Regions from separate parts of the Saccharopolyspora karakumensis genome, predicted to be linked through region 3. Evidence: riboswitches for the same ligand, from Rfam matches in the RefSeq annotation. Region 3 holds a riboswitch; each other region holds the start of a gene.
The links. Region 3 has a riboswitch for cobalamin ahead of E1202_RS30210 (HoxN/HupN/NixA family nickel/cobalt transporter). Riboswitches for the same ligand answer to the same signal wherever they lie in the genome.
Positions count from the first base shown of each region.

Region 1: linked by a shared signal. The riboswitch ahead of E1202_RS18050 (ribonucleoside-diphosphate reductase subunit alpha) and the one ahead of E1202_RS30210 (HoxN/HupN/NixA family nickel/cobalt transporter) in region 3 are both predicted to bind cobalamin.
Region 2: linked by a shared signal. The riboswitch ahead of E1202_RS18320 (putative cobaltochelatase) and the one ahead of E1202_RS30210 (HoxN/HupN/NixA family nickel/cobalt transporter) in region 3 are both predicted to bind cobalamin.

Region 1 covers NZ_SMLA01000027.1:33,221-36,467, forward strand. Annotated here, with positions in the region: gene E1202_RS18050 (ribonucleoside-diphosphate reductase subunit alpha) at 1-1,541, opposite strand, end outside; cobalamin riboswitch at 1,589-1,810, opposite strand; partial or broken gene rox (rifampin monooxygenase) at 1,871-3,247, opposite strand, start outside.
Region 2 covers NZ_SMLA01000028.1:11,062-14,308, reverse strand. Annotated here, with positions in the region: gene E1202_RS18335 (LysE family translocator) at 1-140, opposite strand, end outside; gene E1202_RS18330 (S1 family peptidase) at 439-1,257, shown strand; gene E1202_RS18325 (GNAT family N-acetyltransferase) at 1,337-1,825, shown strand; cobalamin riboswitch at 1,876-2,048, shown strand; gene E1202_RS18320 (putative cobaltochelatase) at 2,084-3,247, shown strand, end outside.
Region 3 covers NZ_SMLA01000092.1:5,441-8,687, forward strand. Annotated here, with positions in the region: gene E1202_RS30200 (sirohydrochlorin chelatase) at 1-267, opposite strand, end outside; gene E1202_RS30205 (precorrin-8X methylmutase) at 264-875, opposite strand; gene E1202_RS30210 (HoxN/HupN/NixA family nickel/cobalt transporter) at 891-1,943, opposite strand; cobalamin riboswitch at 2,023-2,147, opposite strand; gene E1202_RS30215 (DUF1876 domain-containing protein) at 2,331-2,600, shown strand; gene E1202_RS30220 (LysR substrate-binding domain-containing protein) at 2,667-3,247, opposite strand, start outside.

The DNA of each region.
Region 1 (3,247 bases), on a different contig from region 3:
AGCATCCGCACGGCCGTGCGCACGGTCGCAGCGAGCCGGTCGCGGTCCAGGCCGTCGGCGGTGACGTGCCGGGCGAGGTTCACCGACCCCAGGTTGCACACCGCGACCTCGTCGGCGGCGGTGTTCAGGGTGATCTCGGTGCACAGGTTCGACGAGTGCACCACGCCGGTGTGCTGCTGCGGCGAGCGCAGGTTGCACGGGTCCTTGAAGGTGATCCACGGGTGCCCCGTCTCGAACAGCATGGTCAGCATCCGCCGCCACAGCTCCACCGCCCGCACCCGCCGGAACACGCGGATCTCGCCGCGATCGGCCGCCGCCTCGTAGTCCCGGTAGCGCTCGGCGAACGCCGAGCCGTAGAGCTCGTGCAGTTCGGGCGTCTCATCCGGGGAGAACAGCGTCCAGGGCTCGTCGGCCTCGACGCGGCGCAGGAACTCGTCGGGCACCCAGTTCGCGGTGTTCATGTCGTGGGTGCGCCTGCGGTCGTCGCCGGTGTTCTTGCGCAGGTCCAGGAATTCCTCGACATCGATGTGCCAGGTCTCCAGGTACGCGCACACCGCGCCCTTGCGCTTGCCGCCCTGGTTGACCGCCACCGCCGTGTCGTTGGCGATCTTCAGGAACGGCACCACCCCCTGCGACTCGCCGTTGGTGCCGTGGATGTGGGCGCCGATGCCGCGCACCGGTGTCCAGTCGTTGCCCAGCCCGCCCGAGTACTTGGCCAGCAGCGCGTTGTTGCGGTAGGAGCTGAAGATCGACTGGAGGTCGTCGTCCACAGTGGTCAGGAAGCACGACGACAGCTGCGGGCGGGTCGTGCCGGAGTTGAACAGCGTCGGCGTCGAGCACATGAAGTCGAACGACGACAGCAGCCGGTAGAACTCGATGGCACGCGCGTCGCGGTCGTCCTCGCGCAGCGCGAGGCCCATCGCCACCCGCATGAAGAACGCCTGCGGCAGCTCGAAGCGGACGCCGTCGTGGTGCAGGAAGTACCGGTCGTAGAGGGTCTGCAGCCCCAGGAAGTCGAAGGCGAGATCGCGCTCGGCCTCCAGCGCCGCGCCCAGCCGGGACAGGTCGAAGCGGGCCAGCTCCGGGTCGAGCCGGCCCAGCTCGATGCCCCTCCGCACGTAGTCGGTGAAGTAGGAGGCGTAGCGGTCGCGCATCTGCTCCTGGTCGGTCTGCTGCGGCGCACCGGCCAGGTGGCTCAGCGCTTCGCCGCGCAGCTTGTCCAGCAGCAGCCGGGCGGTGACCAGGGAGTAGTTCGGCTCGGACTCCACCAGCGTGCGCGCCGACATGATCAGCGCCTCGCCGAGTTCGGCGTCGCCGATGCCGGGGTAGACGTTGCGCTCGACCTCGGCGAGCACCGCCGACGGGTCCACGTCGGCGAGTCCCGCGCAGGACTGCTCGACCACAGTGGACACGCGGCCGCCGGTGAGCGGGATGGGTTCGGACAGTGCGGTGTCGGTCACCGGGACTCTCTCCTCGCGAGCTCGGAAGGAATGCCCGGAACCGGCGGCAGCACGCGAGGACGCGACGGAAGCGAAGACCATCGCATGTCCGCGTGGACCCTCCCGCGAGGTCCCGGACGGCGCGCACGGGCGTGCGCGCGCCGATGGCAGGTCTTCGGACTCACGGGCGTCCGGTCTCGTCTGCAAGACCGGTCCTACTGGCCGTCGCTTCCCGGACGCGTGGCATCCAGTGCGTGATGACGGCGGTCGTTCCCGTTCACCGCTGCGGGGCAGTCCCGGATTCGCACCGGGTTCCCTGTTGCCACACCGGACCCGCGCGGGCCCGGTGAACCACCAGCGAGCGACACTCTACATCTTGGGTCTGACTCGTCCACCGACACCAACATGGGCGTGTCGACGGGAGAAATGAGTCACTTCCCGAACCACGTCGACAGGTGGGGGAGGAGGTCCTGCTGATCGTCTCCGACCCACGCCACGTGACCGTCCGGGCGCAGCAGGACGGCGGGCAGGTCGAGCTCGTCGCCGACGCCGACGTGATCGACCCGGTCGTCTCAGCCGTCGACCGAGAGCTCGCCGGTCCGGTCGAGCAGCAGTCCGCGCCCGGCTCGCATCAGCTCGTAGAGGCGACCCGGCCCGAGCTCGACATCGCGCATGCGCCTGCCGACCAGGTCGTGCTCCCCGCCGAAGTCGTAGCGCACGTCGAGCGCGATGATCTTCTCGGTCAGGTGCCGGTTGACCTCGTCGAAGTCCATCAGCTCCGACACCAGCCGCCGCACCGCCCGCGCGCCCGGGTCGGTGGCCATCAGCTGCATCTGCGCGCGCGTGTTGTCCAGGACGGCGGCGGCCACCGGGTGCCGTTCGTCCTGGTAGCTGTCGAGCAGGTCCGCCGGTGCCCACCCGGCGATCTCCGCGGCGAGCTTCCAGCCGAGGTTGAACGCGTCTTGGAGACCGAGGTTGAGCCCCTGGCCGCCGACCGGCGGGTGGATGTGCGCGGCATCGCCCGCGAGCAGCGCGCGACCCGAGCGGTAGCGCTCGGCCTGCCGGGTCGCGTCGCCGATGCGGGCGAGGCGGCGAGGGGAGTGCGCGCCGAAGTCGGTGCCCGCGATCGCCTCCAGCCGACCGGTGAGCTCCTCGAGTGTCGGCGGCGTCGAACGGTCCTGGGCCACACCGGCGGCGGGCACGACGACCCGGCACCACTCGCCGTCGAGAGGGCCGACGCCGAAGCGCTTCTGGGTCTTGCGGACCTCGTCGGTCACCGCGGCCATCGTCTCCGGTGACGCGGTCACCTTCATCTCGCCGAGCAAGGTGTCCACTCTGGACGGTTCGCCGGGGAACCCGATGCCGCACAGCTTGCGGACGGTGCTGCGACCGCCATCGCAACCGACGAGGTAGTGCGCCCGCAACCGCGAGCCGTCCGCGAGCTCGGCGGTCACCCCGTCCTCGTCCTGATCGAGCCCGACCAGCTCGCAGCCCCGCCGGACGTCAACTCCCAGCTCCGCGGCTCGCTCGGCCAGCAGCCGCTCGGTCGTGGTCTGCGGGATGCCCAGCACGTAGCCGTGCGCGGTGTCCAGCCGCACGGGCGCGGGCTTGGAGACGGCGGCGAAGAACCCTCCGAGCGGGTACTTCGTCCCTTCGGCCAGGAACCGCTCCAGCATGCCCCGCTGGTCCAGGACCTCGATGCTGCGCACGTGCAGACCCAACGCCCGCACGAAGTCCGTGGGCTCCGCGGCCTTGTCCACCACGACCACGCCCACCCCGTGCAGCCGCAGCTCCGCCGCCAGCATCAG
Region 2 (3,247 bases), on a different contig from region 3:
CCGGCCAGCGCCAGCAGCCCCGCCTTGCGGCCGTGGTTCAGCGACGTGCGCAGCAGCAGGAAGACGTCCACTCCCGGTGTGATGATCACGACCGCGCTCGCCAGCAGGAAGGCGGGCAACGGCGTCGGGTCCAGGAGCACGGCGAATTCCTCTCCACTTCGGCAGCACGCACTGCCGCATCGCTTGATCAGGTTCTTCTCGTCATCCGGACAGGTGAGATCGGCGGATGCCGGTGGTGGAGGTACCCCGGTTTCGCGATGCCCTGGGATGGAGGCGCGACTGTCAACGGCGACATTCGCGAAAGGATTTGCTTCCGTAGTCGAGTTTAACGAAAAACTTTCCTGGGATGCTGTGAGTTGCGACTCGTGATGTTTCGGTGTGCGGGTGATTACGGTGTGTCCGCTCCGCCGATGACCGCGACAGCTGGAGGCACCGACTTTGGGCCGCGACGAACAGGGAATCGCCGACAAGACCCGTGCGCTGCGCGCGCTCGCCATCGCCGGAGCGGTCACCGCTCTTGCGGGCGCGAGCCCCGCCGCCCACGCGTCCCCGGCGATCACCGGGGACGACCAGCCGCAGTCCCGGATCCTCGGCGGCTCGGGCAGCACCACCGACGACGCGCCCTGGGTGGTCGCGCTGACCGACCGGTACGGCAACCAGTTCTGCGGCGGCACCCTGATCCGCGCGGGCGAGGTCGTCACCGCCGCGCACTGCGCGCACGATCCGCTCACCGGGGCCGAACGCTCGCCCGAGGACGTCCGCGTGATCGCCGGGCGCACCGACCTGCGCAGCTCGCAGGGCAGCGAAGCCGAGGTCGACGACGTGTGGGTGCACCCGGGTTACGAGGACTTCACCACCGGCGACGACCTCGCCGTCCTCAAGCTCAGCGCTCCGCTGCCGCAGCGCCCGCTTCCCGTGGTCGCGCCCGGCGAGACCGCGCCGTACGAGCCGGGCACCACGGCCCGCGTCTACGGATGGGGCCGGACCAGCGAGAACGGCCCGAACTCGGACACCCTGCGCTCGGTCGAGGTGCCCGTCGCAGCCGACGACGCCTGCCGCTCGGCCTACCCGAACTACGACCCGCGCAGCATGTTCTGCGCCGGGTACCCCGAAGGCGGGCGCGACGCCTGCGCCGGCGACTCCGGTGGGCCGATCGTCGCAGGTGGGCGGCTCATCGGCGTGGTGTCCTACGGCACCGGCTGCGGTCGTCCCGGCACGCCCGGCGTCTACACCAGGCTGTCGAACTACCCGATGTGAGCGGTGGGCGAGTGGTCTGCACAACTCCCGCCGCTGGCGAGTGCGGGAAACCGGGAAGTCCTGTGATATCCAGGTAAGGGTGACCCTTCAGCCGCTCGCGACCGCCGTGCAACGCGCCTACACCGCAGACCTCGACGCCTCCGACTTCTACCGGATGCTGCGGCTGCGGGTCGACGTCTTCGTCGTCGAGCAGGAATGCCCGTACCCCGAGCTCGACGGGCGTGACCTGGAGGACTCCACCCGCCACTTCTGGGTCGACTCCGCCGACGACTACGTGCTCGGATACCTGCGGCTGCTGGAAGACCCCGACGGCACCTACCGCATCGGCCGCGTCTGCACCGCCAAGAGCGCCCGGGGTCTGGGCATCGGCCGCAAGCTGATGCGCGCCGCCGTCGCCGAGGTGCAGAACTCGCCCGCCGTGCTGTCCGCCCAGGCCTACGCCAAGGACTTCTACGCCTCCTTCGGCTTCGTCGAGGCCGGGGACGAGTACCTCGAAGACGGCATCCCGCACGTCGAGATGCGACGCGAACCCCGCCGCGCGGGTGTTGCCGCCGGTCGCCGAATGTGAGTTGTGGCGCCGGATGGTTGGGCGCTTGATCGACGTCTGGGACGATGTCGGTGAATCCGTTTGCAAGGGGTGTTGGCAGGAAGCCGGTGCGAGTCCGGCACGGTCGGCGCCACTGTGACCGGGGAGCGGACCTCCCGCGCGAGCCACCGGGGTGACCTGGGAAGGCCGGAGGGACGTGACGATCCGGGAGTCAGGACACTGCGGCCCCTTGTTCCCGACAGCGGGGCGTCCGCACCCCGAGGAAGGAACCACACCGGCATGTCCGCTGCCCCTCGCTTCCCCTTCTCCGCCGTGGTCGGCCACGACGACCTGCGGCTCGCGCTGCTGCTCAACGCGGTGCACCCGCGCATCGGCGGTGTTCTGGTGCGCGGCGAGAAGGGCACGGCCAAGTCGACCGTCGTGCGCGCCCTCGCCTCGCTGCTGCCGACGCTGGACGTCGTCGACGACTGCCGCTTCGGCTGCGATCCCGCCGCGCCCGACCCGCAGTGCCCCGACGCGCCGCACGGCCCCACCGCGACCCGGCGGCCCGCGCAGCTCGTCGAACTGCCCGTCGGCGCCACCGAGGACCGGCTCATCGGCTCGCTCGACCTCGAACGCGCCCTGACCGAGGGCGTTCGCGCCTTCCAACCCGGCCTGCTCGCCGGAGCGCACCGCGGCGTGCTCTACGTCGACGAGGTCAACCTGCTGCACGACCACCTCGTGGACCTGCTGCTCGACGCCGCCGCCATGGGTCGCGCCCACGTCGAGCGCGACGGCGTGTCCGTCTCGCACGCCGCGTCGTTCCTGCTGGTCGGCACCATGAACCCGGAGGAAGGCGAGCTCCGGCCGCAGCTGCTCGACCGCTTCGGGCTCACCGTGCAGGTCGCCGCCTCCCGCGAGGTCGGCACCCGCACCGAGGTCGTCCGCCGCCGGCTCGCCTTCGAAGCCGACCCCGCCGGGTTCGCCGCCCACTGGGCCGATGCCGACGCCGAGCTCGCCGAGCACATCCGCGCCGCCCGTGCCCGGGTCGAGGACGTCGTGCTGCCCGACTCCGAACTCCGCCGGATCTCCGCGCTGTGCGCGGCCTTCGACGTCGACGGCATGCGCGCCGACCTGGTGCTGGCGCGCACCGCCATCGCCCACGCCGCCTGGCGCGGCGCCGACGCCGTCACCGAGGAGGACGTCGAAGCCGCCGCCCGCCTGGCCCTGCCGCACCGGCGCCGCCGCGACCCGTTCGACGAACCCGGCATGGCCGAGGACCAGCTGCAGCAGGCCCTCTCCGACGCCGCCGAGCAGGCCGAGGACCAGCCGCCGGAAGACCCCGACGACGACCCCGACGGAGGGCCCGACGGCGGTCCCGGTGGCGGCGGCGAACCGCAGGACGAGCCCACCGGTCCCACCGGCGGCGGAGGCGGCGAGGAGCAGGACCAGCAGCCCGGTGGC
Region 3 (3,247 bases):
GCGTTCCAGCGCGGCGGGGATGTCTCCCTTGCCGTGCCCGGCGGCGACCAGCACCAGCGGCACCGCGGCCATCCGGCGGTGGCCCTTGTCGGTCAGTTCGGTCCAGGCTTCGGTGACCGCGGGGGCGGACAGCTCGATGAACCCGCCCGAGCTGTCGACGCCGGCTGCAGACATCCGGGCCTTGAGCCGTTCGAGGAAGGCGTGGAACTGCGCGACGCCTCGTTCGTCCACCGTGCCGTGGCCCACGACCAGCAGCGGTTCGGTCACCGGTTACCTCCAGGTTCTGCCCAGTAGAGCAGGGCGTTGATGGCGGCGGCGGCGATCGCCGCCCCACCACGTTCGGTCAGGGTGCTCACGGCCGGTAGGCCGCTGCGCCGCAGTGCGGCCTTGCTGTCCACGGCGCCGACGAAGCCGACCGGGACTCCGACGATCAGCGCCGGTTCCAGTTCGCCGTTCTCGGCGAGCCGGAGCAGTTCGAGGAGCGCGGTGGGGGCGTTGCCGACGGCCCACACCGCGCCGCGCGGGTGTTCGGCCGCCGCGAGCCGCATCCCGGCCGCGGAGCGGGTGAGCCCTTCGGCGGCGGCGAGCTCGGTGACGCCCGGGAAGTCCAGGCCGATGCCGACCTCGCGGGCGGTGATGCCGGAGGCGACCATGCGCACGTCGGTGATCAGCGGCGCACCCGCGAGCAGGGCGTCGCGGCCTTGCCGCAGCGCGGCTTCGTCCGCGACGACCTCGCCGGTCCAGCTGGGGTCGGCGGTGGTGTGCACGACGCGTTCGACGACCTCCCGGGTCAGCGGTTCGAACCGGTCGAAGTCGGCTCGTGACCGCATGATCCGGTAGGACTCGGTCTCGATCGGGTGGACTGTGCGCCTCATGGTCGTTCCTGTTTCCTATGCGATTTCCGCGCTTTTGCGGGCGGTGAACCGCCACCACGCCGCCGCACCGCCCCAGACCAGCAGGAACAGGCCCAGGGTCAGGTATCCGAGCAGCTCGAACTGGTCCGCGATCGCGGCGACCCCGCCGAGGAAGTCCAGGCCGGATTCGGCCAGGACTCCGCAGAGCACGACGAAGGCGACCAGCGCGGCGAGCCCCACGGTCAGCGCGGTGGTGGTGACGTTGACCCACAGCCGCCGCAGCGGCCGGGCCAGGGACCAGGTGTAGGCGCGGGACATCAGGATTCCGTCCACGCTGTCCACTGTGCACATTCCGGCGGCGAACAGCAGCGGCAGGCTCAGCACGGCGATGGCCGACAGGTTCGCGCCGGGGGTGACCATCGCCAGGACGGTGATCTCGGTCGCGGTCTGCATGCCGAGGCCGAACAGCAGGCCGATGCCGAACAGGTGCCAGGACCGGGCCACGCCCTGCATCCGGCCGCGCAGCAGGCGTGCGAGCAGGCCGCGGCGCCCGAGGACGATCTCGACCTCGGCTTCGTCGATGGCGCCGCTGCGGGCGCGGCGCAGCAGCCGCCACGCGTCGCGCAGCACGAGCGCGTTGAGCACGGCGAGGGCGGTCAGCACGGCGACCACGATCAGGTCGACGGCGGTGGCCATGCGCACGCCGGTCTGCTCGGCCCACTGCTGGGCGGCGGGTCCGGCGATGAACGCGACCGCGCAGGCCAGCAGCATGACGACGCTGGCGTGGCCGAGGGCGAACCACATGCCGGTGGACACCGGACGCCTGCCGCGCTGCATCAGCAGCCGGGTGGCGTCGTCGATGACGGCGACGTGGTCGGCGTCGAAGCCGTGCCGCAGGCCGAGCAGGTACGCGGTGGTGCCGGCCGCGGCGAGGCCTCCGGCGGCGCTGAACGCCTGCTCGTGCAGCAGGTAGGCACCCCATCCCGCGAGGTGCAGTGCTCCGATCGCGGCCAGCAGGACCGCTGACTTCCGGCGCTCGCGCGCGCCCCAACCGGTGGTGTGCCGGCTCACTTCGGCATCCCGACTCATGGGATATCCGACCTCCTGGGTTCTCCCGCCCGGGGTTCGGTGGCCGCGCGCCGCGGGTTCGCGGCACGGGGCCGGCGCGCAGTGTCCTGACTCCCGGATCGACGTGGTTCCCCCGCCTTCCAGCTGGTGACAGCCGTGGCGATGGGTGGGGACCACTCCCCGGTCACAGTGGCGGGACCGTCCCGGATTCGCACCGGGTTCCTGCACTGTCGGCGACGGTCATCCTTGCCTGATCTACGGTCCGAGGTCAAACCTGGTGAAATCGATCACGTTGCGTGATCTGCGGGCTCGTCCTGTCGGCTGATGCCGCTTTCAACCGGCGCAATCGGGGGTACCCGGTCGGGTGAGCACAGTGCTCCGGCTCGATGCTGCGTCAAGGAGGCCACCATGAACGAGACGCACTCGATCACGTTGAACCTGCAGGTCGTGGAGGCAGGGGCGAAGACGACCGCGGACGTCGGGTTCACCACTCCCGCCGGGCAAGCGCTGCACGGCCACGGCACGGCCCGCAGGCACCCCGACGACCCCGAGGTACCGCAGATCGGCGACGAGATCGCCATCGCCCGAGCCCTCTTCGAACTCGCCCACAAGCTCCTGGACAACGCCTCCAGCGACATCGGAGACCGACTCCACAGGCGCGTCCACCTGCCCGCCTGATCAGCGGGAGACCTCGACCACCGGAGGTGGCGATCCCAGCGGGCAGTCCGGGTCCGCCCGGACTGCTCACGCGACCTCCGCGAGGACGTCGCGGACGACGTGCGCGGCGACTTCGGCGACGTCCACGGGCAGGCCCGGCCTGGCGCGCACCCGGAGTTGAACGGGGTCCAGGCGCGGCAGGTCGCGGCGCTCGATCAGCCCGACCGGCCGGGTCTTGGTCGAGGGCAGCAGCGTCACGCCGAGGCCGGCGCGCGTCGCGGCGAGCACGCCGGAGAGGTCGGCCGCTTCGCAGACCAGGTCCGGTCCCCTGCCGAGGGCGTCCATCGCCTCGATCGCGTGCCTGCGCAGCGTGCAGGGCTGGTCGAACACGACCATCGGCAGCGGCCGGTCCTCGGGGGGCGGCTGCCAGTCCGGGGCGGAGAACCACTCCAGCCGGAAACGACCTGCGTCGATGCTGCGGGAGCAGACGGTGTCGTCGATGAGCAGCGCGATGTCGATGCTGCCGCGGTCGACCGAGTCGGCGAGCCGCGCCGTGCGGTCCAGCCGGAAGCGGATCTCGCGGTCCGGGAACGCCGTGCGCATCCCCGAGGCCAGCTCGGGCAGCAGCCGGTCGGCGGCGTGCTCGGTGGAGCCGAACACCAGCGTGC